DNA from 4 places in the Siminovitchia sp. FSL H7-0308 genome. Region 1 is predicted to be linked to each of the others. Evidence: riboswitches for the same ligand, from Rfam matches in the RefSeq annotation. Region 1 holds a riboswitch; each other region holds the start of a gene.

Region 1 (7,387 bases):
AATACTTGTCAGGAAAAAGGCAGTATTATCAAAATCGCTCCCTAAATAACCAAGCTAATGAAGAGTTGGACCCATGAAATGATATGTTTTGCAGTCCATTTCATTTTCCAACTGAGCTTTCCTAATGTCAGATTCTTTCTCTTTCGGAACCAGCTCAAATTGCCTAAAAGCGCAAACTCAAAAAAGAACAGTAGCTCGTACGAGGGATTACAATTCTTTTCTTTCAAAGACGGTGTGCGTTGTGCACGGATGTATAATTTAAAAGAACAACAGCAACAGCTTGTATAACTTGAATGAATAGAACAGCAAATTGATCAAATAAATGAGGAAATCTGCCGCTTGAGATTCCTATTATTCAGGAAACACTTTTACAAAGATAAGTCTTTATGCCAACGGCGGAGTCTCGTAGGCCACATTAAAAACACCCTAAATTACCTGCGTCCTTTGCCGTGTAAATAAAAGGCAGTATTTCACATAATAACACTGATTTTGCGGGAGAGCTTGCCCTCCCCACCTCTGCCAACTTTATGAAAATGGTTAAAAAAGAGGCGTCCAATCGACTTTTGGACGCGTTCTCTTTATTCAATTTACTGATCCTTTACAGAATAGATCCGCTTTCGCAGACCAATGTCTACCCCAACAGTTTGGCCGCAAGCGATTTAGCTTTCACAATATCTTTCGTTCCATGAATAAGCAGACGGCCATCACGGAACAAAACAATCCGGTGACCGTCAAATTGGCAGGCTACAAGGTGCGGGTTAGACACAAGATCTGTTACAATCGGACGAATGGTTTCAGAAAGCAGGCGCGGCTCGACCATCCTTTCACGCGACAGTGTGAGTTGAACTGTATCCCGTCCGCATAATACCGCTGTTTTTGTTTGATTTTCTTTGGATAAAAACGGAAAGGTCGCTTGTTCTGAACAACTTGGACAATCTGGACGACGCAACGGTCTTACATCAATTGCCGCTTGATCGCCCGTCCAAAGATCAAACGATTTGAGCCTGTGATCTACTTCTTCTCCCACGATATATTTGAATACATTGGTTACTTGATGTGCTGTTACTACTTGAATAATCGGGCTGATTACCCCTGCTGTATCACAAGTGAGTGTTTGCGGCGGAAGCGTATTGAGCAGACAATGGAGACATGGACGGTCGTTCCACCCAATCGAATAGGTCAAGCCGTAGCTGGCGACGACAGCCCCCATAAAGAACGGTATATTTACTTTTCTGGATGCGTCATTCATTAACAATCTCGTTTCGATATTGTCCGTCGCATCCACAATTAACGTCTTTCCTTTGACAAGCTCTTCAGCATTTTCTGCTGTTACATCCGCAACCATCGTTTCAATGTCGACTTCACTATTAATCTCGCCAAGCCGCTTTTTGGCCGCAACCGCTTTTGGCAACTGATCGAGCACATCTTGTTCGGTATAAAGCTGCTGTCTCTGCAAATTACTCCAATCAAGTATATCCCGATCTACAATCGTCAGCTTCCCTACTCCTGCACGAACGAGCATTTCGGCACTTGCAGATCCAAGTGCCCCCGCTCCGATCACTAAAATATGGGATTGAGAAATTTTCTTTTGACCGGCTTCACCGATCGGTTCAAACAGTACCTGTCTCGAGTAACGGCTGTTCACGATGGAAGCAATCCTTCAATAGGACTGCTCGGCACCGCATAATCCCTCTCTTCGATCCGGCCGGCTTCAAATCCGAGCCTTCCTGCTTCAATGGCTAGTTTCATAGCAAGGGCCATCTTCACTGGATCCTTTGCTCCTGAAACGGCAGTGTTTAACAATACGGCGTCCGCTCCCAATTCCATTGCGTAAGCCGCATCCTTCGGAGAACCGATTCCTGCGTCAATAATGACCGGAACAGATGATTGCTCAATAATAAATTTGAGATTTAAAGGATTTAAGATTCCCCGTCCCGAGCCAATCGGGGAAGCGCCCGGCATGACAGCGTGGACTCCCAGATCTTCCAATCTTTTGGCAAGTACAACATCATCTGATGTATACGTAAGTACAGTAAAACCTTCCTCCAACAACATTTCAGAAGCTTTCAACGTTTCAACAGGGTCAGGAAGCAATGATCGGTCACATCCGATAATCTCCACTTTCACCATATCGCATAATCCAGATGCACGGGCAAGTTGTGCCGTCCTGACAGCTTCTTCCGCTGTTTTAGCGCCGGCTGTATTTGGAAGAAGGGTATACTTTTTCAAATCAAGCATTTCCAAGAAATTGGGCTGCGACGGTTCAAATACGTTCATTCTTCTTACCGCGAACGTAAGAATCTCTGCTTCCGACACGCGAACAGCTTCTTTTTGTATTTCAAATGAAGGGTATTTTCCTGTACCCAACAATAATCTTGAGTCAAATGTTTTCTCTCCTATTTTTAACATGCTTATCCTCCTCCTACAAAATGAATCATTTCAATCTCATCTCGTTCACGAATGTGCTTTCCATAATCGGACTTTTGAACAATCTCTTTATTTACCTCGACAATGACAATTCGATTGGACAACTTAAGATGATCGAGCAGCTCTTGAATGGTCGTAACATGTTCAGGCAACTCATACAGCTGACCGTTTAATTTCACTTCCATCTCGCTCCCCCCTCTCAAGTGATTGCCTGCCTGGCGTCATCATAAGCCGCTGCGGCAGATAATGGATCCTTGCTGTCAAAAATCGCTGACATCACGGCTATCCCCGAGGCACCTGCTGCATTCAGTTCGGGGATATGTTCCGGTTTGATTCCCCCAATCGCATAAATCTCTGCGCCATCGTATTTCACACTTATCTCTGAAAACTCCTCAAGTCCGCGCGGCGGCAGATGCCCTTTGCTGGCTGTTTCAAATACATGTCCATATAATAGCCAATCAGCTCCGCCCGCGATTGCCTGATCGGCTTCCTCCGCGGAATGAACAGAACATCCTGCTAATAGTCGGGGAAAACACCTTTTTACCGTTTGCACATCCAACCCGTGCCCCGGAAGATGCACCCTTCGGATATTTGCCGCAACAGCTACATCTACCCGGTCGTTTACGATCAGTTTTTCAGAAGAGACTCCCTCACGCAATACCAACTGGATCAGTTGCATACACTCATCAGCCGTTTTTGATTTTTCCCTGATGATAAAATGATCGACAAACGGCTCTGTTTCCACCATTATTTGTCCTACCTTTTTGATCGGCCACCTATCATTTGTTACAGCGATCAACTTCAACTACATGCCCCCTTTAAACACAAAAAAACCACTTACCATAAAGGAAGCGGCCAAATTTATCATATAAATCGGCATGTCACTTCCCTCCGCAGGTTCCAACCTGTTCAGGTGATAAGGGTATCAGAGTGCGCACTCTTCTCTCAGTCCTTTTCAAGGATTCCCCCAGTGCTTTTGCATATGAATGATTCTTGTAGTAATGATAGCATTAACTTTTCATATTGGAAAGTATTCTAGTTTTCTTTCGTACACTCCTCATAAAATTGATCATATTGATCTGCCATTTCAAAGTCCAGTGTCGTTAAGCCACGGGCTCGCCAAGAAGAAATTTTAAGTGTCACAAGCTTGTAGTCGATTGATATAAATGGATGATGTTGCGCTTTTTCCGAGGCTTGTGCCACTTTGTTCACAAAGTCGATTCCTTTTAAGTAGTCGCGAAAACGGTACTTTCTCGTAATCCATTTTTCATCAACAAGTTTCCAATTTTTATTTTCTTGCAATTTCACCGCTACTTCTTCCTGCGATAAACGTTCCATACAATATCCCTCCAAAAAGAGAAAATGATCATTGGCAAATGACAAAAACTTCCGTTCGACTCGATATGAAAAACGGATCATTGGACGTGCTATTGCAAACACTTTATCATCTTTTATAAGAGAAACCAAGGAGTGATTCCATTGTTACAATCACCTAACATAAAACTGTTTGACGGCATCCCGCTGTCGGTTCTTGATTTGGCTCCCATTACCGAAGGAAGCACGGCAACAGAATCTTTTAAAAACAGTGTTGAATTGGCACGAACTGTCGAAAGCTTTGGATTTAACCGCTACTGGCTTGCCGAACATCATAATATGCCCGGTATTGCCAGTTCCGCTACATCGGTCCTCATCGGCCATATTGCCGGCTCCACGAAATCCATTCGAGTGGGTGCGGGCGGCATTATGCTCCCGAACCATGCGACTCTTGTCATCGCTGAACAATTTGGAACCCTTGAATCGCTGTATCCCGGAAGGATTGATTTAGGACTCGGTCGTGCGCCGGGAAGCGATCAAGCGACTGCTTACGCACTCAGACGGACACTCAATAGGGGAGCTGAAGAGTTCCCGCAGCAAGTGGATGAGTTGGAGGAGTATTTTCATGGAACAGCACAGGTCCGCGCCATTCCCGGTGAAGGACTCAACATTCCAGTCTGGCTCCTTGGCTCGAGTGATTTTAGCGCCCGGCTCGCCGCTTATAAAGGATTCCCTTTTTCTTTTGCCAGCCATTTCGCTCCCCAATACACGATACCGGCTATACAGCTTTATAAAAATAACTTTCGGCCATCGAAAACGTTAGACCGCCCTTATGTGATGGTTGGCGTTAACGTCATAGCCGCTGATACAGATGAGAAAGCCGCTTGGCTTGCCACTTCCCAGCAACAGCAGTTCTTGGATCTGATACGCAACATGCCGTCTCAATTAAAACCGCCTGTTGACAATATGGATGAAATTTGGTCGCCGCTTGAAAAAGCCTCTGTTGAACGAACCCTTGATGCGCGCTCCACAATTGTGGGCCGCCCTGAACACGTTCGTGAGAAGCTGCGTGAATTTATACAAGAAACAGAAGCTGATGAAATCATCGTTAACTCACAAGTTTTTGACCCAAAGGACCGGGTACGCTCATATGAAATTCTCGCAGAGATGTTAGTTTGAGCGTTCTTTTCCCTATTTGTCCCGGCTCCCGCTACGAGCACCATGAGGATTCCGACTGTTCGTGTTACTTGTGACGTTCCATTCATTTGGTCCATAGATCATACGCTTATATTTGATAATTTTGTACAACATTTTCATTTCACACAGCTGATCGCAATAAAGATGTTTCATTCTTCCTTTATCATTACACAATGGGGCTGAGATAGAATTGGAAAGATCGTGAAAACAAAACCGCCTGAAATCAAGGTTTTAAACTTGATTCCATGCGGTTTATTTCATTTTTACAGAGTTATGTCCAGCCCTTATTTTTGTTAAAAAAATTCCTATCATCGCTACGTCAACATATTTCGCTTTCCGCAGGTCTCTTCAGCTTCCTCGGAAAGCAAAGTTCGCTTTCCTGCGGGATCTTCAGCTCGAGCTATTCCCGCAGGAGTCACATATGTTGACTACGCTAAAAGCTTGCGTATGATACACTGGGACAATTGATCCCGCATGTAAGGTGCCGTATGACTCCCACTTCAAAATCTCGAGTGAATACAAAAGGTCAAGACGCCGCCATTTCTTTGTGTCCACTGTTCCCCGTTAATAAAGTGTACGCCATAAATAAAAAGTAGCGTACGATTCCCAGTTTTTCCATGAAGCCGATAAGGACATTATTTCATTTTTCGTGGGCTTTCGATCCTTTTTACGCAGTACTTTTATTGCATTCATAAGACCTACATCATCGATTGGAAAAGCAGACCCGAATCTAAGACAACGCATTAAAACATAATGGGCCGTCCAAGGACCAACGCCACGAATCTGGGTTAATTTCTTTTCGGCATCTTGAAAGCTCATTTTCATTAACTCGTCCTTCGATATCTCTCCACTTTCCATTAGCTTAGCAATGCCAATCACATATTCACTTTTCCGTAGCGTCATTTTAATATTTGAAAAATCACTGGTGGTTCGTTGTGAAATTTGCTTGTACGACGGGAAAATCCAGTATTTTTTTCCTTTCCATTCCATACATTCCCCAAATGCTTCTACAAGCTGTTTTTTTAATGTGTATGCGAATGCGATATTAATTTGCTGTCCCAATACACCCCAACATAAGGCTTCAAATAAGTCGGGAATCCCAATAACCCGCAAGCCGCGAAACTTTTCAACAGGCGTTTTAAGAAGCGGATCGGCTTCTGCTATTTTATAAAATGGCGTTATATCTCGATCAAGATCAAACCATTCGCAAATATATTTGACAATCTTCTCCCTATGCCACTCCTCAACAGGTTGGGCGGCATCCAAAAAACGAATAACCATCTGTTTGTTAGCGATAACGCTTATTTGTATTAAGAATCTAGCTTTTTCAATAGCAATGGCTTTCGTTATAAAACCATCCTCTATTTCATACATGCATTCATTCTTTTCCCGTGTTAAATACCCAAGATTCGCTTCCAGATCAAAATCTTCAGGTAACATTATGGTGATGTCATCTTCAAGTGTACGGAATGTCATGTTATCCATCTCCTCATCCTGGCAAGCATTTTTATGTCCTTATACTGAATTGATGTACATATTATCACATCATCCTCCGATAAAATTTCAATATCTTGCTATTACGTTCTAAAGAACTTATTTTTTATTTCATCTGCCGTTATACTAGATTGTACAAAATCATGAACAAGGGAGAGGTTGAATGTCTTTAAATATAAGGACACGTATTCAAAATGTAGATTGGGCGTCGATTCAAAAAGAATTGGATAAAATTGGATTTGCAAAACTTCCATCCCTGTTAACGATAGAAGAATGCGCCTCTTTCATCGAGTTTTATAAACAAGAGGAGTTATTCAGATCAACTGTCAGTATGGAGAGATACCGCTTTGGTAATGGAGAGTATAAATATTTTTTATATCCACTGCCCGACCCACTACAACAATTAAGAGAGTCGTTGTATGTGGAACTGGCTAAAACAGCAAATAGATGGGCGGGTTACTTAAACCAGCCTGCACAATTTCCGGATCATCTACAAGATTTTCTAAGAATATGTGAATCATATGGACAAACGAGGCCAACCCCCTTGATGCTAAAGTATGAAAAAGGAGGATTTAATTGTTTGCACCAAGATTTATATGGAGATATATTCTTCCCCTTCCAAGTAGTCTTTGGACTCAACAAAAGGGATCATGACTATGCCGGGGGAGAATTTTTACTGGTGGAGCAAATTCCACGTGCTCAAAGCCGGGGTCATGTCATTACGTTGGAACAAGGTGAGGCGCTCATTTTTCCCACCAGCCATCGGCCTTTCTTCGGTAAAAAAGGGTATTATAAAACGAAAATCCGCCATGGAGTCAGTACTGTTACTTCCGGAAAACGCTATGGACTGGGAATTATTTTTCATGATTCGAAGTGAGGTTGCCATTGAATATCTGCAAAATCGTCCATTTCAATGTTTAGGGGGCATTTGCTTAAGAAGGTGAGAGCTTAATGG
Region 2 (7,387 bases), 1.2 Mb from region 1:
CGAAAAGTTGACTTCGGGGACGCCCTCAGAATAGATTATATTTTTTTGTCTAGCTTAAAGGTTGCAACCGAGGCATTTAGCTCCTCAGCCAGTTCAGTTAAAGCATTGGCTGTTGAAGCAGTTTCCTCACTGCTGGCAGCGGCTTCTTCTGTTGTGGCTGAAATGCTCTCAATATAGGAGAGTATTTCGGATGTCTGGGCAGATTGCTCTTCACTGGCGCTGGCAATTTCTGTTACTTTATTCCCGGTGTCATTAATCATTTGAATAATATTTTCGAAGGCCTCGCCGGATTGCTTTGTTGTCGCGACTCCTTCTTCAACGGATTTCACACTAAGGATAGTGGCGTCTTGCATATGTTTAATAATGTCGGATATTTCACTTGTTGCCTCACTGCTTCGTTCCGCCAGCTTGCGGACTTCGTCGGCTACTACGGCAAATCCGCGACCTTGTTCTCCCGCCCTCGCTGCTTCTATTGCTGCATTTAGAGCAAGAAGGTTTGTTTGATCGGCAATATCATTGATGACTTCTATAATTTCGCCAATTTTATTGGAATCTTCTTCGAGTGCGGACATTTGGACGCTCACCATATTGGCTCCCTCGACAGAGGAGTGGACGACTTGTTCTCCTTCTTGGGCAATTTTAATCGTCCTATTTGAATATTCCGCGGCTTGTTCCGTATTTTGGGCAATGGAGGCAATGGCAGCCGCCAATTCTTTAAATAATTCGTTGATCGTTTGCGCGGCATTCGCCTGATTTGTACTGGCGCTGGCGACTTCTTCAGTGCTGGCTGAAAGTTGCTCGGCGGAAGCTGATAAATTTTCTGAAGCACCTAAAATGTTTTGAATAGTGGCCCGCAAATTTCCAATCATCTTGTTTACAGAGCGGGCGAGAATTCCGATTTCATCTTTAGCCTGTATATCGACTGTTTCGGATAGGTCACCGTCAGCTACTTTTTCCACTAAATCAGCCACTTTTCCAAGTGGACGAGAAATGATTCTGGCAATGAAGATGCCGAACAATATACTTAGTAAAAAGATAAAAGCAATAATGCCTATCGTTATCATGAATGTAGTGGAATATACTTTTTGCGCGTCCTTTTGGGCTTGTTCGGCAGCAGCAGCGTCCATGTCCATAAGGTCATTCAATTCATTGATCAGCCCATTTTGAATATTTAGCAATCCGCCATTAAGGCTTAACAAATATTCTTCGCTTTTTCCTTCCGTCGCCAATTGGAGGGCGCGATCATATGAATTGTTGTGTGATTCCCAAATATTATTAAATCTGTATACTTTACTTTCCTGTTCTTCTGTTAATTCGCTTTTACTGTATGCGCTAACATGTCCTTCAATTTCTTTTCTGATTCTCTTAATATCTTCAACTAACTTTTCGGTTTCTTGTTGTGTCTTCGTCAAATACAAATCCCTGCTGGCCAATCTCAATTGTTGGACTAAATCCCGGGCTTCCGCCACTTCTTGTATTGGTTTCAAGTTATTGTTATACATGTTGGAAATGGAATGATTTAATGTGTTCATTTGAGTCAACCCGACCACTCCGGTTCCCACTTGAAGCAATGCGAGAATAAGGAAAGCTGTGATCAATTTTACTGCCGTTTTTAAGTTTAAAAACCAATTAAAAATCTTCATCTTTATTACACCAACCCCTACATAATATGAAAATAATATTTACTGTTAATAATGGTTAAAAAGGATGATTTAACCTTTTCGCATCACCTCTAAATGATCCATGTAAAGGAACGACCGTTCTTATTAGATGTATGGGGTCAAATGGAGGAAGGCGCCGTTGTTAACGAAGGCTTTGTTTGCTCCGGCTCCTCATTCGACAAAATTTAGCAAAAAATTCAGTTCCTACATTATATTTAATCGGCATAAATTTTAAAAAATGAAGTCATCTCATGAAAGAAGTTTTTCATCATGTGATGAGAAGTAAATAAATGTAAATGTATGGATATAAATTGGGGATTACTGTAAATGTTTTCCAAATATATTTTCTGAATTGGAGTTTTTCCCTATAAAGGTTTCTCTTCGCCAATCTGCCATTCTTTAATGTTCCTACCAGTCTCTCATGTATTGTTCTGAATTGCTATACAAACCGATCGATTTCGATCATATGGGACTGAAACGTACATTTTATTCACCAAAGAGGGATACCCAGCCGAAGAAAATCTTTGTTAGAACCAAAGTTTCGACGTTTCCCGGTATCGCGGAGTTGACTTCTCTTCTTTACAGAGCGATTGTGCGCTTATTACCGCCAAATTTCAGAAAGTGTTGTCGGTTATATTTTTGGGTATTAAATAATGAACTTCAACTAGGGGGTGACTCTATGGTCAAACGGTCTTTTGCTGCATTGGCGAGTCTGGCCGGAATCCTTATGTTTGTTGCCAAACGGCGAAAGCGATCGGTGCCGAATCTGCCTGACATCCAGCTTGAGTCTATTGAGCAATCCACGAACGCCATCACGTTTCGTTGGAAAGAAGGAATAGGCTTCTACCGTTTGTACAGAGAAGGTCAGTTAATATACAGCGGTTCCGACATTTGTTTTTCGGATAAGGGGCTTAACCCGGCAACGAGTTATTTATACACCGTGGAAATGATGGAAACAACATCTGGACCAGTAAAAATCCAAACGGCGACAAAGCCGGAAAAAAATGATGAAAGTAATATTCTTAAGGATCTCATCGTAACGACTGTTGTGTCGCGTTCGCTTATCAGTTTGGGTTGGGAGCCCATATCCGGGGTCAGTGAATATATAATCAGGCGCAATGGAGAAAAGCTTGCATGTGTTACAAATTGCTTTTACACGGACAAAACTGTCCGGCAGGATGCCGAGTATACATACTCGATCGAGGCGGAGCGGATCCTTCCGTATTCGGAAGAGGATTTAAATGAACCAAAATTTTTGGCGGCGGGAGTCATCGGATTTTTTAAACGAGGACGAAAAAGGGAAAAAGACGCCACGATGGAGAGGTTCCGGATGACAAAAAAGATTCGTGCCATTGAACAAGTTTTACAGTCAAATGGGAAGGATTCCGAAACTGAATGGCGTTTTCTTTATCAAACATTTTTAAACAACAAGTGGATAAAAAACCCCAACTTTTTTTCTCCGTATCGTTATTTTCAAGGGGACAATCGGGGGTTTGATCCCCATTCTTCCAATTACAGAACGAAAGCAGAAGTCCATGTGCGGCTTGGAGGAGGAACTCCGCACATACAGTTTGAGAAAGATGTGGGAGAAACGAGGGGATACGGATGGACGAAAAGAATGAAGGATAGAGCAACAGCATCCAGTGAGGGCATGAAAGTGGAAGAGATCGAGAAAACTAGTGAAAAAGCGATCTTTCGGCTTACACATTCCGTAAAAAACCCGCTTGTTGTTTCCCCGGCTGTCGACTATGAAGTTTGTGCCACTTTTTGGCGGGATGGTTTGTATGATATTTCCGGGAAGCATGATCAGTCGCCTCACCATGAAGTATATGTTCAATCGGACGCTCAATCCAAAGCAGTATGGGAGCCTGTCCATCAGGCGCAGGACCAAGGCCTGGAATGGATGTCGGGGACGATGGCTTCACAGTATTGGCGGGTATCAAATTTGCAATAACAAATATTGAAATTTTTCAAAAAACGATTACAATAAAGGATAGTAGTTGAATCGGCGTGCCAGGGGGAGCTTTTGGCTGAGAGTGGATTCGTTCCAGACCCTTAGAACCTGTTGGTTAATTCCAGCGCAGGGATGGTTATTTGAGGTGTGAAGGCAATGGAGTATTTCATTGTCTTTGTTCCCCTATGGTTACGGTCGGTTATTACATCATAGGGGGTTTTTTTATGGGAAAAAAGATGTCTTTACGCATTTTGATCGAGGTAGCGATCTTTGCGGCATTTGCGATGATGCTGGACATGATTCCATCGATTCAGGTAACGCCGGCGATCAAATTTTCGTTTGCCATGGTGCCTATTTTTATTGTGGCGCTTCGTTGGGGGGCTAAAGCCGGTTTTGCTACAGGTTTTTTGTGGGGGATGTTGCAAGTAGTTTCCGGGGAAGCCGCGGGACAAATATTAACGCCTCTGCAAGGATTCATTGAATTTTTCGTTGCTTTTAGCTTTGTTGGAGCGGCAGGATGGTTTGCGCCTGCAGTGCAAAAGGCTGTATGGTCTGAAGGAAAAACAAGGCTCGTACTGCTCTTGTTTGCAGCGATCTTTGTTGGCGGCTTTGCCAGATATACTTGGCATTTCATAGCCGGAATCATTTTTTGGGGTAAGTTTGCACCTTCGGGTCAATCCGCTTTTCTTTATTCACTGATTTCCAACGGCACTTCTTACATTATCTCTTCATTGGCATGTTTTATCGTGATCGCTTTGCTCGTCACAACGGCGCCCCGTTTGCTTCAAGTAAAATAATGGAAAAGGTAGAAAGCAGCGGCACAACCCACGGCCAAAGGGCTTGCTGCTTATTTTTTGTGAAAGTGAAAGTTCGGCTAAATCGTGTACTAGGGAATACGGAGGCTTCTATGATTAGCTTGTGAAGGATTTAGAAAAAGAATGATCGGGGGGCGAAGAAAAGGTCGTCAGAGGGGAAGTCCGCTCCCTCTCCCCGACTTGAAAGCGCAATATTGCTCTTGGCCCCGGCAAGGGCATGCCAACGGCGGCTTCATGACAAGACCGCTTTGGTGCTTTCCGGCGGTTGTATTCAGGGTGGAATGTTGGGAATATCGGCCCGAACAGTTTGAGCTTGGTCAAACGCCTGTCAAGTTGTATTCAGGGTGGAATGTTGGGAATATCGGCAGACAAACAGCCTCTTTCAAGAGTCTGGAATGAAAATAAAGCAAAAGCCGGAGGGAGCGCCATTTGAGCGAACCCCCTCCGGCCAAGTGCCGCTTTTGAGTCAAATCCGAAGTGGATGTGACAAGTTCTTTTGCTACGATAAAAATCGGGCGCGTATGTCCGGCGGCGGAAGCATACAGCTTTCTTTTTTGCCAAACCATTTGTAACGGTTTTTCGCAATCAAGTCATAAAATAGATTGCGGATTGGATAAGGAGCGACCATCAATGGATATAACCATTTCCAAGGTGCGTTCAAATGGCTGCATATCCGCAGTGCTGCTGCCGATTTATAGTACACTTTGTTTTCGTCGATTAACATCATGCTGTCGATATGGGCAGGTACATCCTGGGCTTTTAATAATTTTTGGCCGATGTCGCTTTGTAAAGAAGCAAAGTGAATCTTTCCTTCTGGATCGTTTTGAATGATAAATTGGACACTGGCATCACAAAAATGGCACTCGCCGTCAAACAATACGATGGGATGCATCTTAACACCTCTTCCAAATGGAATCTCTTTTTACTTTAACCGATTTGGCGAAATTGAAACAACGGAAGAATGCGGTTTGGTTTACACAATCTATTTTATTGAAGTACTCTTAGTATAAAAGTGGAAAAGGAGATGAAGAGAATGGATTTACATAATTGGTATGAAAAAGGGTTGACGCCGGATGAATATATCGAAACACTTGAATATCACAAGGACGGCTTTTCGCGGGTTTATGATCAGTTTACTCCCCCGGAGGATGAACGCTTTTTTCAATCCATAAAAGACAAGCAATTGCGGGTCATTGTCTTGGCAGAACCTTGGTGCGGACATTGTATGCTGAACATCCCTGTTTTGCTCCGTTTGGCTGAAAAAACGGATATGCCGGTCCGCTTTTTGCTCCGGGATCAAAACTTGGAACTGATGGACCGATATTTGACGAATGAAAAACGAATTATTCCGATTTTTATTTTTATAGACGAAAACGGAAATGAAGTGGCGAAATGGGGACCGATTACAGATTTTACAAAAAAGTTTGTTGACGGGTTCAAAAAAGACTTGCCGCCGAAGGATGATCCAGGGTACGATGAAAAATTTAAAGTGATGGTAAAACAAGTGGCAAAATCTTTTAGGGAGAATCCGGACTTTTGGAACAACTCTTATGAGTCTATGAAAACAGCACTATATAACTATAAACCTTAAAAACAATTGGGACAAGCAATGCTCTTGAAGTGCTGCGAAAAGTGAAACGCTAATAAGGCCAGAGCCCGATATTGCATCAGGCTCAGGCCTTTTCGTTTTTGCCAAAGGTACAAAGCACTCGGAATTGCCGCAATTTTGGCATCAGTTTGCCGACAGAAGGTAGCCAGATATGCGGGAGAAACATCTATATCAGAGGGAGATGGTGGAAATATATTTTCCCGGAAAGAAAAGTGGAAGGATGATGATTTTGCAGAAAAAAAGACAGTGTCAAGTCGCTGTTGTTCAAGCCGGCGCAGAAGTGATGGACAAAGTGAAAGGGGTCGAAAAGACGGTCCGGTTGATCAGAGAAGCGAGCCAAAAAGGGGCCAATATCATTGTGTTCCCGGAGGCGTTCATACCGGCTTACCCAAGGGGTATGTCCTTTGGAACGGTGGTAGGTTCCCGGTCTGATGAAGGGAGAAAGGATTTTTTTCGGTATTGGAACAATTCCATTACAGTGCCTGGAGAGGAGACAGTAGAAATCGGCAAAGCTGCCAAGAAGGCAAAAGCTTATGTTGTGATAGGGGTGATTGAAAAAGAAAGTGAATCCAGCCAGGGGACGCTCTATTGCACAGCGTTGTTTTTCGGCCCGGATGGGGAGCTGTTGGGAAAACACCGCAAGCTGAAGCCTACTGGGGCGGAGAGACTTATTTGGGGAGAAGGTGATGGAAGCACATTGCCCGTTTTTGATACACCGTACGGAAGAATAGGCGCACTCATATGCTGGGAAAATTACATGCCGCTTGCGCGCGCGGCCATGTATGATAAAGGTGTGCAAATTTACGTCGCGCCAACCGCTGACGGAAGGGATACGTGGTTTTCCACGATGAGGCATATCGCGCTGGAAGGAAGATGCTTTGTTTTGTCATGCAACCAGTATGCCACAAAGAGTATGTATCCGGAGGATCTTTCTTCACGCAAGGAATTGAACGAATGGCCGGAAGAACTCACCCGCGGGGGGAGTTGTATTGTGAATCCGCTGGGCGAATTTATTGTTGAGCCAGTGTTTGGAAAGGAAAAGATTCTCTACGCGGAAATCGATCTGGATAAGATTGCCGAAGCGCAGTTTGACTTTGATGTCGTAGGCCATTATGCGCGACCAGATATTTTCCAGCTGACTGTGAACGAACAAGAGCAAAAAAACACAGTTTGGATCAAGTAGAACGATAGAAATCCTTTCAGGAAATAGGTATTACTTCTTGGAAGGGTTTTTATATTGCAAAGGTAGACATGGGGCTATCTGCACCAAAAGATTTAATCCGGCGTGTTTTGATGACGCTTTTTTAATCTGCTTCTTTTTTCAGCCGTTCTGACCATGTTATGGCGT
Region 3 (7,387 bases), 1.8 Mb from region 1:
TGATGGAACCGCAGTTTTCCGAACGGTCGGGGCTGTCCGAAAAGTAATATTGCCGCTTGAAAACAAAAAAACCGAACCCAAGATTGCCGTAAAATCAACATCTTGGGTTTTACATTTTCATGCATTTACTCTGAATTGGATTTTTTAGACAGCCCCTCCTGCTTGATTCTAATTAGCTTTATATAACAGCGCATGAAGTGCCCGAAAAATAATAACGCCAGCAAATAATACAATAACAATGACAGCGATAATTTGAATCACAGTGATCAAAGGAACTACAATAGTCAGGTTGGGAACCAAAAGTGTGATGCCCAATAAGGCATACCCAGCAAGGATGGCAAGCAAAGAAGTTGGCCAATTCATTCTAAGTATACACCTCCTTGGTAACAATGTATGAACACCAATTTCCGTTGGTGCGATTTTAAATATAAATAAGGAAACAATCTAGCCGCGATTGCAATCATATATTAAATGATATATGATAATGTTGGTATCGAGGTTAAAAGAGATGCAAGGGGGAGGCCTGTATTGAAAACAATTTTCATAGAAGGGGCATTTATTGGAAATAGAGAGGAACATGAACCTTGTGTAATGGTGCTTGGCTTTTTTGATGGCGTCCATTTAGGGCACCGTTCATTGATTGACACGGCCAAAGACATCGCAGAGAAAAAGGGCATAGAATTGGCTGTTATGACATTTTTTCCACATCCAAGCAATATTTTACGGGTTCAAAACAAAATAACGAGTTATTTGACGCCTCTGCCTGACAAACAGAGATTATTGAAAAATATGGGTGTTGAAAAATTATATATTGTAACATTTACCGAGCAGTTTGCCGAACTTTCACCGGGAGATTTTATTAAAAAATATGTGGCTGGATTACATAGCAAGCATGTCGTTGCCGGTTTTGATTTTACCTATGGTTACCGCGGGAAAGGAAACATGGAACGAATGAAGTTAGATGGAAAAGGCTTATTTGATGTAACAACAGTCCCCAAAAAAGCTTTTAATGGTGAAAAGATTAGTTCGAGTAAAATCAGGAAGCTCTTGGATGAGGGGAAAGTGGAGGACGTTCATCATTATTTGGGGAACCATTACAGTGCGCATGGAATGTTGGAAAGCCAATCATTCGATCAATACAGCGGAAAAACAGTCGCCCATATTGTATTCCAACATTATTATTTGCCGCAAAAAGGGTTGTATATCGTTGAAGTGACGACTCAAGAGCGAATATATCAATCAATAAGTCTGCTTGATGTTCATCATTCATGTGTGTTAGTGTTGGAAGGAAATATACATATTCCTGCACCCGTAACGATTAAATGGCTGGCAAAAGTGAAAGCGTTCTCTCCGTTGCAGTATAAGTCCATTGATCAAATAACAAAAAATCCATACTATCCGCTAAAAGCTTAACTGTTGTTTTAACCGTTTTCTTATGTATAATGTACGAGTGAAGAAGTGGTAAAAGGAAGTATCCTGAAGTCCATTTCTTCGCTTTTTCTTTGCCATTATCAGTTTTTATACAGAAAGTAGGATACGTATGGAATTTACAGTTGTTTTTCAGTCAATCATCATTATTACTTTGATGATCATGATTGGCGCGTTGCTCGGTAAAACAACTCCATTAAATGATGATACTCGCAGAGCATTTATTCAAGTGATCGTAAATATTGCGATGCCCTGCATTATTTTATCGAGTATTTTTCACGTTGAAATGGATGACCAGATGTTTAAAATGATTGCCATCGTTTTTGGGCTTTCCATCATTATTAATCTTATTGGAATCGGGACCGGCTTTTTATTTGCTTGGTTATTTCATAGGGGTTCCAATAAGATAAGGGAAATTGCCATCCTTTCAGGTTTGGGAAACACCGGATTTATCGGCATTCCGCTTTGTGCGGCACTTTTGGGCCCAGAGGGGGCTTTGTTTGCGGCCATTTTTGATGCTGGAGTCGATGTGACCATTTGGACAGTCGGAGTCATTTTACTTCAGAAAAATAGAAAGTTTGCTTGGCAAACATTAAAGTCCATGGTGAATATTCCGACAGCAGCCATTTTCGTTGGTCTTATTACCGCATATTTTCAATTAAAGCCGCCCGGTCTTTTGATTGACTTGACGGACAGATTGGCCGCATTGGCGGCACCGCTCGCCATGTTCTATATCGGAATGATGATCATGACCCTGAAACGCGGACAAGTACGCCGTTCGGTAAACCATATTTGGGTGCCCATTTCCGTAAAATTGATTATTTTGCCGATCGCTTCCATTTTCATGATACACTTTTTCAGTTTAAACACGGTACTCGTTCAAACGGTCTTGATTCAATCCATGATGCCGACGATTACCCTGGCATCCATTCTCTTTGCCAAATACTCTGCAGATGAACAAATGGGGGCCTTAACGACTATTTTTTCCACGCTGCTTGCACTTGTGACCATCCCTTTAATGGTGTATGTAATGAGCCTATTTATTCATTAAACTTGCTTTTTGTCCATATCATGATATGATGGCAGTACATGCACCTAATAATTGAATAACTTCTTTGAAACAATGAATTTTGTCTGCTAGGGGAGCTGTAAAGCTGAGAGAAATCGATGATTGAAACCCTTTGAACCTGATCTGGTTTATGCCAGCGTAGGGAAGCAGGCTGCGTCATTATGATTTGCTTTATGATGATGAGCCGCTTCCTTTTCGGGAGCGGTTTTTTCATTTTTTCAAAGTGGGGAATCATGAAGTACAAACTTTTTTAAAGGAGTGGAACCAATGAAAGTTGAAAAAATGTTGTTTACGGACAGGCTTTATGAGAGCGCGAAGGAAATATGGGAAAAAAGCTATAACCACCCATTCGTCCAAGGGGTAGGAAAAGGAACACTCGATCAAGAAATTTTTGAATATTATATGAAACAAGACTATGTCTATTTAATTGATTATGTGAAGCTGTTTGCTATTGGAGCGCAAAAAGCTCCCACTCTCGAAATTATGACAAAGTTCTCACATTTGCTTCATGAACACCTCCATTTTGAAATGGAGCTGCATCGCCAATTCGCCGCAGAGTTTGGCATTTCGAATGAAGAGCTTGAAAACACCGAACCCACACCAGTCAATTTGGCATATACCCGCTACATGCTGCATGTGGCTCATAACGGAACATTGGCGGAACTTGTGGCAAGCCTGCTTCCGTGTGCCTGGCATTACGCCGAAACGGGAGAAAGATTAAAAGAACAATATGGGGCTACTTTGGAATCCAACCCGTACCGCAAATGGGTTGAAACCTATTCATCAGAAGAATTTACTTCTCTTGGAAAATGGCTGATTGATCTCATGAATCAGTTAGCAGATGGGAAACCGGAAAGAGAATTGGCGGAATTGGAAAAGCACTTCCTTATCACCTCCAAATATGAATATTTATTCTGGGATATGAACTATCATCAACAGAACTGGACGCTCTAAATCCTAATAGCCGGAGGTTGCTCCATGCGAGTTAAAAAACTGACCATTACAGCCATGATCATTGCATTTACAACAATCACGAGCCATGTTATCTTTATCCCGGCCGGATTTGCCAAAATTTTTCCAATCCAGCATTTTGCCAATATGGTAACGGCCGTTTTATTTGGGCCAGGCTATGCATTAGCCCAAGCATTTATCGTTTCGACAATCCGGAATATTTCAGGAACAGGCTCGTTGTTTGCTTATCCGGGAAGCATGATCGGAGCCCTCCTGGCTGGCTGGTTGTATGCCAAAACGAAAAGAATAGGGTTTGCGTTTATAGGTGAAGTCGTTGGAACCGGGATCATCGGTGCTGTTGCCGCCTATCCGATTGCGGCATTGCTGTTAGGCCGGGAGGCGGCCTTATTTGGATTGGTCCCGGCCTTTGCTGCCAGTTCCATTGCCGGCGCTGCCCTGGGATTTGTTTTATTAAAAGTATTCATGAAACATTCAGCGATCGGAGGTTTGCTGTATGAAAACAGCTCTTACAATCGCCGGATCTGATTCCGGTGGAGGAGCGGGGATTCAAGCGGATATAAAAACTTTTTCCGCTCTAGGGGTGTTCGGCATGTCTGCGATTACGGCGATTACGTCCCAAAATACTGTTGAAGTAAGATCTGTACAACTCATTGATGTAAACATCATCAACGACCAAGTCGCAGCCGTGTTGGAAGATATTGGGGCTGACGCGGTGAAAATCGGTATGCTGGCAACGCCGGACATTATACAAACAGTCGCGCAATGTTTAAAAAAATATAAACCAAAACACATTGTTCTTGATCCTGTTATGATTTCCAAGGGGGGACACCGGCTGCTTGAAGAAGATACAATGCAAGAGCTGAAATCAACCCTTATCCCGCTGGCTTCGCTCGTTACACCTAATATCCCGGAAGCGGAGGTTTTGGCCAATATGCCGATACATAATGAGCCTGACATGTATGAAGCATGCCGGGTGATCAAAAAGCTGGGAGCGCAGGCTGTCCTGATTAAAGGCGGGCACTTGCAGGGAAACCCCAATGACTTATATTACGACGGGCAAACGTTTCAACTATTTCGCGGGGAAAGAATTGAAACGAAAAATGTCCATGGGACAGGTTGCACACTGTCCGCAGCAATTGCCGCCCTCTTGGCGAAAGGAAAGGAAATGCCGACAGCGATTGATGAGGCCAAAGATTATATTACAAATGCGATCGCCAACAGCCTTGACATTGGACAAGGATACGGACCGACCCATCACTTCTATCATCTATACGAGTGTGTAACGTGATGGGAACGGATGGGCAGATGATGTTGACGAAAGTCGGACAGCTTTTTGAGCAAGTCAGACATAAACAGCCGCTTATTCACCATCTAACAAATCAGGTAACGATAAACGATTGCGCAAACGTAACCCTAGCCATTGGCGCTGCACCCGTCATGGCGTCCAGCCCTTTGGAAGCGGCTGACATGGCCAAAATGGCGAATACCCTCATAATAAACATCGGAACATTGAACTCGGATGCGTTTAAAGCGATGAAGCTGGCTGGAAAAGCCGCCAACGAAACAGGAATTCCTGTTATACTTGATCCTGTCGGAGTGGGGTCAACGGACTTTCGAACCCAATCTGCTTTTGAAATACTGGAACAAGTAAAGGTTTCCGTCATTCGAGGAAATGTAAGTGAAATGAATTGTTTAGCCGGAGGCATCGGGGCGACAAAAGGGGTTGATGCGGGCAAAGTCGATCAAACACCTGAAAAAATTGCCGTCAAGGTTGCCCGTCAATATCGGTGTATAGCTGCTGTCACCGGCAAAGAAGATGTGATCAGTGATGGGAAGAGCGTTTTTATGATTCAAAACGGCCATATGTGTTTATCCAGAGTGTCGGGGACAGGCTGTATGACGACTTCCTTAATCGGGTGCTTTGCCGGTATAACGAATCACATGCTACATGCGGCTGTAGCAGGAGTATCCGTTATGGGGTTAGCTGGGGAAGAGGCTGCTTCCTTATTAGGTGAGCGCATTGGTTTGGGAACATATAAAATAAAATTAATCGATTCCATTTCATTCATGAACAGCAATCACTGGCAAAAAGGAGTCAAAGTCATTGAAAAAGAATCATATTGATTATCGCCTTTACTTGGTTACGGAAGAAGATCTTCCGATAAGCAAGCTTTTGCATTTAATTGAAGAGTCAGTAGCCGGAGGCGTAACTCTCGTTCAATTGCGTGAAAAAAAGAGCGGAGGAAGAGATTTTTATGAAAAAGCAATCCAAATAAAAAAACTCCTTGATTCACTATCAGTCCCCTTGATCATTAATGATCGAGTGGATGTAGCTCTGGCAGTCGGCGCTGACGGCGTGCATGTGGGGCAAGAAGATTTGCCTCTTGCCGCAGTAAAAAGTATCATTCCGGATTCCATGCTTGTCGGGGTTTCAGCCCGTACTTTAGAACATGCCATTGCAGCAGAAAAGGGTGGCGCAGACTATATTGGGGTTGGTTCTGTTTTTCCCACCTCAACAAAAAGCGATGCCAAACTTCTTCCAAACGGCATGCTGGACAAAATTGTTTCCTCCGTGTCTATTCCTGTTGTGGCGATAGGCGGCATCAATGAAAAAAACAGCGGTTGTCTGAAAAACAGCGGAGTAGCCGGTATTGTCGTCGTCTCCGCATTAACACGGGCAAAAAATCCGAAAGTTACCGCCGAAAACTTATTAAAAGGCCTAAAAGGCTTCGATACGCACTAAACCTGGATTCAACAGATTCCGGGTTTCTTTTTTTGTCCCGCTTTAACTGGCAGTAAGTCCCCGATTCAACGCATCGAGATAAAAACGAGAACAGTGCGGGGCAACTGCCAGTAAACATCCGATGTGTTTGGGTTAACATGACAAAAGCTTCGACAGCATTGTCACACGAAGAAAAAGCGCAAGTTTTTTCGAGCGATGCTGCTGCCTGGTCCTTGCTTTGCCAACAGAACGCTTTCGCTGTTAGCCATTGTCCTGCTTCTCATCAGCGAATCAAAACCTCGCTGATTGAAGTTTCCTTCTACCGCTCAAAACTTTCGAAAAACGAAATGATTTGCTTGTAATATGAATTTGTTCCATATATGTTAAGATTAGGCATTTTAATACACGTTGTAACGAAAGGTGAACGCAAAATGCAGAACAGGAAACGTGGGCATCAAACAGCACTATGGACAAAGTCTTTTACAATGCTTGTCATTGCCAGCTTATTTTTATTTATGAGCTTTCAAATGCTCATTCCGACATTGCCCCCTTATATTAAGTCATTGGGCGCTTCGGGATTTGAAATCGGAATGATTACTTTAGTGTTTTCGGTTGGTGCGGTATTAACCAGGCCGTTAATCGGATACATGCTAGAGTTTCGGCCGCGTAAACCGCTTGTATTAATTGGAGCTGGCGGATTATTGGCCGTTACCATTTTATACCCGCTCACACAAATCGTCACGATTTTGTTGTTGTTCAGGCTGCTTCACGGATTAATGTGGGGCTGGTCGTCAACTGTTAACGGAACAGCTGCTGTTGATCTTGTTCCTAATGAGCGGTTGGGGGAAGGGATGGGATATTATGGCCTTTCCATTACGGTCGGCATGATTATCGCTCCCAGTCTGGGAATCTATGTATATCAAAACTTTCCTTTTACAGTATTAATTGTCATTTCGGCCCTGCTGGGATTCATTGCTTTCATTTTACTTGCTTTCATTCAATATCATACCCCTGACAATATCCTGATTGCCAATCGAAAAAACCTGCAATTTTCCATTGTTGATTCTCTAGTTGAAAAATCTAGTTTGACACCGGCGGTCATTACTTTTCTCGCAACGTTTGGATACGGAACGATTGTCACTTTTATCGTCATTTTTGCTGAAGAAAGGGGCATAGCAGAAATCTTTTTATTTTAT
Region 4 (7,387 bases), 450 kb from region 1:
ACGGCAAATGCTACAAGGGGCTTGAAGGAGCCTCCAAATCGTATCGACAGGCTCACAAAGCGCTCATCATTGGTTTGGAGAAAAACAAGAACAATGCAGTCTATTCGTTTGACAGTTGGGCAATTCTTCCCGACATCTTCTTGGAGGAAATGGACTTTTCCTTTTTAGACCTTTTCGCTGATGACATACAAAAAATATGGGCGCATCCCGAAGCGGAAATGCTGGTCAAGACGTTTCTTTCTTACTGTGAAAATAATATGAATGTTAGCCGGACTGCGAGGTTTCTATATGTGCACCGCAATACGCTCATTTATAGACTGAATAAAATCAACCAATTATTCAAAATTGACGTCCAGTCCTTTGAACAATGCCAAGTCTTGTACATCGTATTAAAAAAAAGTATAGAAAACAGAGCTTTGCAAAGGAAGGGGTGAAATTTTTACGAAAACAATATACCCAATGGCAATAAAGATACCATTCCCGCGCTCGGCGAGAATGACAGTGAAAGATGGATAATTGAGCAAAACAGCGATGATCATTCTTTCGTTCCCAAACCGCTACAGGGAGATGACTGGATTTACAAGAACGCTTTAACGAGTGGGCATACGCCAACGGATGAAGTGAAAATTCCCGTCATGTTTGTTTTTTCTAAAAAAGGGTATTGGTTAAACATTACACTGGAGAAAAAGATGAACAGGGGGAGTAAGAAACGTGAGTATGACATCTTCCATACCCGATAATACACCTGATTTGAAGGCTGGTTCAAACTTACAAATAAAGTCTTTTGTGAAAGGAGACCCGTCACCATTTCATAACATCGATTATAATAAGACAGGTGTTTACGAATTGACTGATTACACTTTTAGAACACCTTTGGAAAAAATGGATGTTTTCAATGAACTGCTTACGATTCCGTATCCGTGTGAGATCTGGATATTGCCTGTTACAGAGCCAACTACCGCTTTGTTAAAAGAATTACCCAAAAACAAAACCTACGAAAAAACTGCTTCGTTATTCACACTGTTATTGTCCGTTAAACAAACGATGGAAAGGGACCGGACCTTTTTGGTGGCACAACATCAGACAGCTGGCGAAATCATAAAAATTCTTGAAAAGCTGGGCTTTACCGTTACAGAAAAAAGCCCTGAACAATTAACATCCATACAGTTGGCATAAAAGGCAGGGCCACAAGTGGAAAGCGGATGGATATTCGCGCAAATCGTGACAATAAAATCGCGTGAAATCAAGGTTTGTACATTTGATTTCAGGCGGTTTGTTTTTTGTTATAAAAGACGGACAGTGATCAGTGGATGGCGTTTCTGCTTGCAATTATTCATTTTTAAGAATAATCTGATACAAAAGACAAACTGGAAAATGATCTAGTTTTTTGAATACATACATGATCTTCGGCAATTTATAAAAACGAAAATGTAAAATAGGGAAATAGTACGATAGGTATTGTTGGGAGACCTTTTTTGGAGGGGAATGGGATAGATGCGGTGCGGCCCCAATTTGTTTGTATCATATTTAAATATACATTGAATTTGAGCGGGGGGAATGGATATGCATGTTGCGATTGCGGGCGGAAGTGGTTTTCTTGGTAAAGTGTTGCAAAAGCAGCTTTTGAACAATGGCTTTCGCGTGACTATTTTATCAAGAGATCCTGACAAGGTCGAAAAATCAGAAGGTCTTGCGGCTGTCAAATGGCTAGTTGATGGAGCACGGCCTGAAGAAGAACTGATAAATGTGGATGCTTTCGTCAATCTGGCAGGAGAAACGATTAATGGAATCAGATGGACAAGCAAAAAGAAGGATAGAATTGTAAGAAGCAGGCGGGCTGCAACGAAAGAACTGATACGCTTGGCGGAAAAAATGGCCCACAAACCGAAAGTGTTGGTCAATGCTTCGGCTATTGGGTATTATGGCATGTCTGCCACGGAAACATTTACAGAAGCTTCAAGGAGCGAGGCGACCGACTTTTTGGCAACTGTCGTAAAAGATTGGGAAGAACAAGCCTTGGCGGCGGAAGGACTTGGAATTCGAACCGTGCTTGTCAGATTGGGCCTGATTCTTGGAAAAGAAGGCGCGCTCCCTTTGATGGCACTTCCTTATAAGTTGGGGGTGGGAGGGACGGTCGGCTCCGGTGAACAATGGGTTTCCTGGATTCATGTGGAGGATGCGGCCCGTTTAATAGCTTTTGTAATCGAGCATCCTGCTATTTCTGGACCGATAAACGCCACAGCACCCAAGCCGGTTCAAATGAAAGAGTTTGGAAAAACGCTCGGCGCTGTTTTGGGGCGGCCGGATTGGCTTCCGGTTCCTGAATGGTTCATTCGCGTGTTACTGGGAGAAATGAGCAATATGCTCGTTCGGGGGCAGCGGGTGACTCCCGAAATGGCGATCAAACATCAATTTGATTTTTTGTATCCGAATATAGAGATTGCATTAAAAGAAATATTAGATAATAATAGATGACAAGTTTATCAAAAAATAGATTTTTTATCCAATTTATGCTACCATTTATCTATACAGTAGCATGACTAGAGGATGAAGATATGAGCCTAGAAAAGATGAATATAGGTGCGATGATTAAATATCATCGCCAATTAAGGAATATGACCCAGTCCGAATTATGCAAGGGAATTTGTTCTGTCACACATTTAAGCAAGTTTGAGAACTATAACAAAGAAGCAAATTGGGAAACGATCATGCTGCTGCTCGATCGGTTGGGCATTTCACTGGATTCCATTCAGCAGACATCAGAAAAGATTTCTACAGAACTTTCCGATTTACTCGATGCGGTGCTTTCGTATGATAAGGAACGGGCAACGGAGTGCTACAATCGTGTGAAGGAATTACAAGAGTGTATTACGTTTTCCAACTATATATCACTCTATCATTTATATGTATATCGCTATCACTTGCTGATGAATCATTTGGAGGAAGCTGAAAAGGAACAAGAAATTATCAGACAAATAGTCAATTCAATGCCAGAACAGGAAAAAGAGCTTTATGAATTTATTAATGGCGCTTACTATATTATAAAAGGTGATTATAAATTATCTTTGGATACTCTGCTAAAAGTAGAAGCGAATGATCTATTGCCGTCTTCGTGGCAAGCGGAACTCTATTATTTCATTGCCTTCAATTATGCTAATCTAAAAGATAGCAGCAGCAGTGTTGCATACGGCCATAAAGCGTTGGAGGCGTTTTCCAGATCGTTTAATTATTTGCGAATATTGCATACCCAGTTTCTATTAGGCATTGCGTATACAGATTTGGGCATTTACGAGAATGCCACTGAACAATATAACTATATATTTAAAAATATGAACTTGATTAATGCGGATGAATTAAAGTCGGCCATGTATAACAATTATGCCTTGCTCTTAGAGAAAATGGGCGAAATGGATCAGGCTGCCCGCTATTATCTCCTTTCAATGGAACATGCGCAGACGGAAACGGAGTATTTAACGAGCTTGTGCAGTTACACCGAGCTTCTCATTTCCCTGGGCCGGAAAGAACAAGCACTCGAAAATATTTCAAAAATACTGCAGGAAACAAAAGCAAGCTCCATGAGGAAGCAGCAGCTCATTTTCAAATATTATCAATACTTATTGAAAAACAGAAAAGATAGAGCGATGGACTTTCTGGAAAATGACTTGCTTCCATATTTGGAAAAGACCTATTTTATAGAAGATTATAATAAATTCGCTTTATCCTTGGCCCGATATTATTCAGACTCTAACTTGGATAAAGCTCTTTATTATTATAAAAAAGTCGCGGAAAGGGGGGAATGAAAATGAAAAAGCTATATTTAACAGCAGGAGTGGCATTTGCGCTGTACGTCGCTCCAATTATTGGAGGAGTCGTCCCTCAAGCACCACCAATCTTTCCTCCGGTATAAAAATGAACTGCTCCGCCTTGGAGCAGTTTTTTACTTCTGATATAATAAAATAAACTTCATCGCATTTGAGTAGGGGAACCGGTGTCGCCGGTTGAGAAAGCATTGGTGAAATGCTGACCCTTTGAACCTGATCTGGTTCATACCAGCGAAGGGAACGTCAATGAATACAAATATATACTTTTGGCGCCTTTTGGGTTCTTTTTTCCCGGGCGCTTTTTATCATTCAAGGAGGAACATCCAATGAATAAATGGTGGGCAGGTTGCATCACATTGCTTTTATTCCTGGCAGGCTGCGGGAACAATGCGGCCGATAAAAATGAAAATGAAAAAAAAGAAGAAAAAGGACATCAAAAGGTGTCGGTCGTACTCGATTGGTCGCCCAATACAAATCATACGGGGCTTTATGTGGCGAAGGAAAAAGGCTTTTTTGAAGAAGAAGGCCTGGATGTTGACATCATCATGCCGGGGGAAGCTGGCTCTGATCAGCTTGTTGCTTCTGGAAAGTCCGAATTTGGAGTGAGTTACCAAGAAAGCGTGACAGAGGCGCGTGTTCAAGACGTGCCGATTGTGTCTCTTGCAGCCGTGATACAGCACAATACATCCGGTTTTGCCTCCCTTAAGGAAAAGAACATTACATCTCCGAAAGACTTTGAAGGAAAAACGTATGGCGGCTGGGGAGCCCCGCTTGAGGAAGCGGTCCTGGCGTCACTGATGGAGGTGTCTGGCGCCGATATAGAGAAAGTGGATATTGTCAACATGGGAGAAGCGGACTTTTTTACCGCTGTGCAAAGAGATGTTGATTTCGCTTGGATTTATTATGCATGGACGGGAGTGGAAGCGGAGCTTCGCGGGGAAAAATTGAATATGATTTACTTGACCGATTACTCTGATCAGCTTGATTATTATACGCCAGTCATTACGACGAATGAGGAAATGATCAAATCGGATCCGGATACGGTTAAAGCATTTATGGCAGCCGTCTCCAAAGGGTACGAGTTTGCTATCAGCCAACCCGAAAAAGCTGCGGAGATATTGATCAAAGCGGTACCGGATCTTGATCCGGAGCTTGTGAAAAAAAGTCAGGAATGGCTTTCTCCCCGCTATCAAGATGATGCGGCCCGCTGGGGAGAACAAAAGGCCGAAGTATGGAAAAACTACATGGACTGGATGCTTGAAAAAGATTTGCTCGAAAAGGAAATGGATGTAGAAAAAGCCTTCACGAATGAATTTTTACCCAAATAGGAGGAGTAAACGATGACAAACTCACTGATCAGCATACAGATCATCCCGAAAACAAAAAGTGGCGAAGACGTTATTCCATATGTCGATGAAGCGATTAGAGTCATTGAGGAATCCGGAGTCCGTTATGAAGTACATCCTTTGGAAACGACGATGGAAGGGGACTTTACCAAATTGATGGATGTTGTGAAAAAAATGAATGACCGGATGATTGAAATGGGCAGTAAAAATGTGATCTCCCAAGTGAAAATATTGTATCAGCCGGACGGAATTTCCATGGGCCAATTGACGGAGAAATACCGGTAATGAAAGTGCTGGTCAAAAAAGGATGGAGGCCACTGGGGGTCCTCCTCCTTTTATTATGTATATGGGAAGTATACGTAAAACTTGCCAACATTCAGGGCTGGCTGCTTCCTGCCCCCAGCTCCATTGCAAAAGAAGGGGTTTCCGGATATGCGGAACTCGCGCCGCATATCCAGTCTACAGTTGGACTGGCCATTGGAGGATTTTTGATCGGATGTGCAGTTGGTATTCTTGTCGCCATCTTGCTTCATTTAGTGCCGGGATTTCACGAATCCGTTTATCCGCTCCTCATTTTATCGCAGAATGTGCCGATTATTGTATTGGCGCCGCTTCTGGTGATTTGGTTGGGGTTTGGGCTTTTACCCAAAGTCATTGTCATTACCCTTGTCTGTTTTTTCCCTGTCGCGGTAGCGGCGATGGACGGGTTTAGGAGTGCCCCGGCCGAGATGAAGCGATATATGTTAATGGTCGGTGCTTCAAAAATGCAAATATTTACAAAGCTGGAATGGCCATACGCTTTATCATCTGTCTTTTCCGGACTCAAAATTTCCGCCACATACAGCATCATGGGGGCGGTGATCTCGGAGTGGCTCGGAGCGAAAAAGGGGCTTGGTGTTTATATGACGCTCGCTTCCTCCTCATTTCGCACGGATCGCGTTTTTGTCGCGATTTTCATTATTATGTTCTTGAGTTTGCTGTTTTTTGGGGTGATTACCTTGATGGAAAACAGGCTGATCAAGTGGAGAAAAAGGAAGGTACTGTGAATGGGCCATTTAACAATACAAGGTGTAAGTAAAAGTTTCGGACAAAAAGAAGTGTTGCGAGATATTCAACTGAACATTGCAGAGGGCGAATTTATCTCGATTCTCGGACCTTCCGGAAGTGGAAAAAGCACTTTGTTTCATGTGATTGGCGGTTTGCTAAAGCCTGATCAAGGTTCCATCTTTTTACATGACCAGGAGATTACCGGAAAGCGGGGTTTTATTAGTTATATGCCGCAGCATCACGCGCTTTTTCCATGGCGCACTGTCCTTCAAAATGTCCTGCTGGGCCAGGAGTTGCAGGGAGGAAAACAGGATCAACAAAAAGCGTTCGATATGATCCACAAAGCTGGTTTGGCCGGGTACGAACATTCGCTGCCCGATGCTTTGTCTGGCGGAATGAAACAAAGGGCTTCTTTTATTCGGGCGTTATTAAACCCGCAGCCGCTTATACTTTTGGATGAGCCATTTTCGGCATTGGACGATTTTACCCGGCAAGATATGCAAAAGTGGCTTCAGTCAGTTTGGATGGAATATCGCCGGACGATTCTTTTCATCACTCATAATATAGAAGAAGCATTGTTCCTCTCGGACCGAATTGCCATTTTGTCGACGAATCCAGCAACGGTCGTCAAACAGTTCGAGGTTCCATTTGAGAGACCGCGAACAGGAAATCTCGTTTTATCAAATGAATTTTTAGAGTGGAAGCGCCTTGTTGCAAATCATATCGCCAAACAGGATGATGAAAATGCGTAAGATGATTGATTCACATATTCACCTTGATTTTTATAAAGATGAAGAGATAACGGACATATTGGGAGAGATGGAGCAGATGAATTGTGCGGGACTCATTTCCGTTTCCTTCCATTTGGAATCGTCCAAGCGAAATATGGCGCTAAGCAAAAAATATTCCCATGTTTACCCTGCTTTCGGATTCCATCCAGAACAGCCGCTTCCTAGTGATCGGGAATTGGCTGATTTCATTTCCTGGATGGAGGCCCGGGTAGATTTGCTGACGGCTGTAGGCGAGGTGGGCCTGCCGTATTATTTGCGGAACGAGCATGGTCCAGGCTTCCAACTGGAAGGCTATATCGAATTGCTCGAAGAGTTTATCAAATTGGCAAAAAGATGGGACAAGCCCATTGTTCTTCATGCCGTTTACGATGATGCTCCCCTA

The links. Region 1 has a riboswitch for thiamine pyrophosphate ahead of MHB50_RS21300 (thiamine phosphate synthase). Riboswitches for the same ligand answer to the same signal wherever they lie in the genome.
Region 2: it holds a riboswitch for thiamine pyrophosphate, as region 1 does, so the genes downstream of both, thiT (energy-coupled thiamine transporter ThiT) here and MHB50_RS21300 (thiamine phosphate synthase) in region 1, are expected to answer to the same signal.
Region 3: it holds a riboswitch for thiamine pyrophosphate, as region 1 does, so the genes downstream of both, tenA (thiaminase II) here and MHB50_RS21300 (thiamine phosphate synthase) in region 1, are expected to answer to the same signal.
Region 4: it holds a riboswitch for thiamine pyrophosphate, as region 1 does, so the genes downstream of both, MHB50_RS02045 (ABC transporter substrate-binding protein) here and MHB50_RS21300 (thiamine phosphate synthase) in region 1, are expected to answer to the same signal.

What each region holds. Positions count from the first base shown of each region.
Region 1 covers NZ_CP150282.1:4,541,977-4,549,363, reverse strand. Annotated here, with positions in the region: gene MHB50_RS21315 (ThiF family adenylyltransferase) at 632-1,645, opposite strand; gene MHB50_RS21310 (thiazole synthase) at 1,642-2,409, opposite strand; gene thiS (sulfur carrier protein ThiS) at 2,412-2,612, opposite strand; gene MHB50_RS21300 (thiamine phosphate synthase) at 2,627-3,232, opposite strand; TPP riboswitch at 3,297-3,406, opposite strand; gene MHB50_RS21295 (4a-hydroxytetrahydrobiopterin dehydratase) at 3,463-3,765, opposite strand; gene MHB50_RS21290 (LLM class flavin-dependent oxidoreductase) at 3,907-4,920, shown strand; gene MHB50_RS21285 (DNA-3-methyladenine glycosylase) at 5,503-6,414, opposite strand; gene MHB50_RS21280 (2OG-Fe(II) oxygenase) at 6,596-7,309, shown strand.
Region 2 covers NZ_CP150282.1:3,293,562-3,300,948, reverse strand. Annotated here, with positions in the region: gene MHB50_RS15560 (methyl-accepting chemotaxis protein) at 36-1,643, opposite strand; gene MHB50_RS15555 (DUF3238 domain-containing protein) at 2,341-3,615, shown strand; TPP riboswitch at 3,668-3,765, shown strand; gene thiT (energy-coupled thiamine transporter ThiT) at 3,840-4,412, shown strand; gene MHB50_RS15545 (thiol-disulfide oxidoreductase DCC family protein) at 4,930-5,322, opposite strand; gene MHB50_RS15540 (thioredoxin family protein) at 5,464-6,021, shown strand; gene MHB50_RS15535 (carbon-nitrogen hydrolase family protein) at 6,263-7,222, shown strand.
Region 3 covers NZ_CP150282.1:1,821,834-1,829,220, forward strand. Annotated here, with positions in the region: gene MHB50_RS08695 (hypothetical protein) at 169-363, opposite strand; gene MHB50_RS08700 (adenylyltransferase/cytidyltransferase family protein) at 529-1,413, shown strand; gene MHB50_RS08705 (AEC family transporter) at 1,541-2,479, shown strand; TPP riboswitch at 2,558-2,659, shown strand; gene tenA (thiaminase II) at 2,765-3,451, shown strand; gene thiW (energy coupling factor transporter S component ThiW) at 3,476-3,994, shown strand; gene thiD (bifunctional hydroxymethylpyrimidine kinase/phosphomethylpyrimidine kinase) at 3,963-4,757, shown strand; gene thiM (hydroxyethylthiazole kinase) at 4,757-5,593, shown strand; gene thiE (thiamine phosphate synthase) at 5,574-6,212, shown strand; gene MHB50_RS08735 (MFS transporter) at 6,623-7,387, shown strand, end outside.
Region 4 covers NZ_CP150282.1:433,410-440,796, forward strand. Annotated here, with positions in the region: gene MHB50_RS02025 (sugar diacid recognition domain-containing protein) at 1-434, shown strand, start outside; gene MHB50_RS02030 (hypothetical protein) at 712-1,176, shown strand; gene MHB50_RS02035 (TIGR01777 family oxidoreductase) at 1,564-2,475, shown strand; gene MHB50_RS02040 (helix-turn-helix transcriptional regulator) at 2,556-3,800, shown strand; TPP riboswitch at 3,969-4,079, shown strand; gene MHB50_RS02045 (ABC transporter substrate-binding protein) at 4,148-5,149, shown strand; gene MHB50_RS02050 (thiamine-binding protein) at 5,162-5,452, shown strand; gene MHB50_RS02055 (ABC transporter permease) at 5,452-6,213, shown strand; gene MHB50_RS02060 (ABC transporter ATP-binding protein) at 6,214-6,966, shown strand; gene MHB50_RS02065 (TatD family hydrolase) at 6,959-7,387, shown strand, end outside.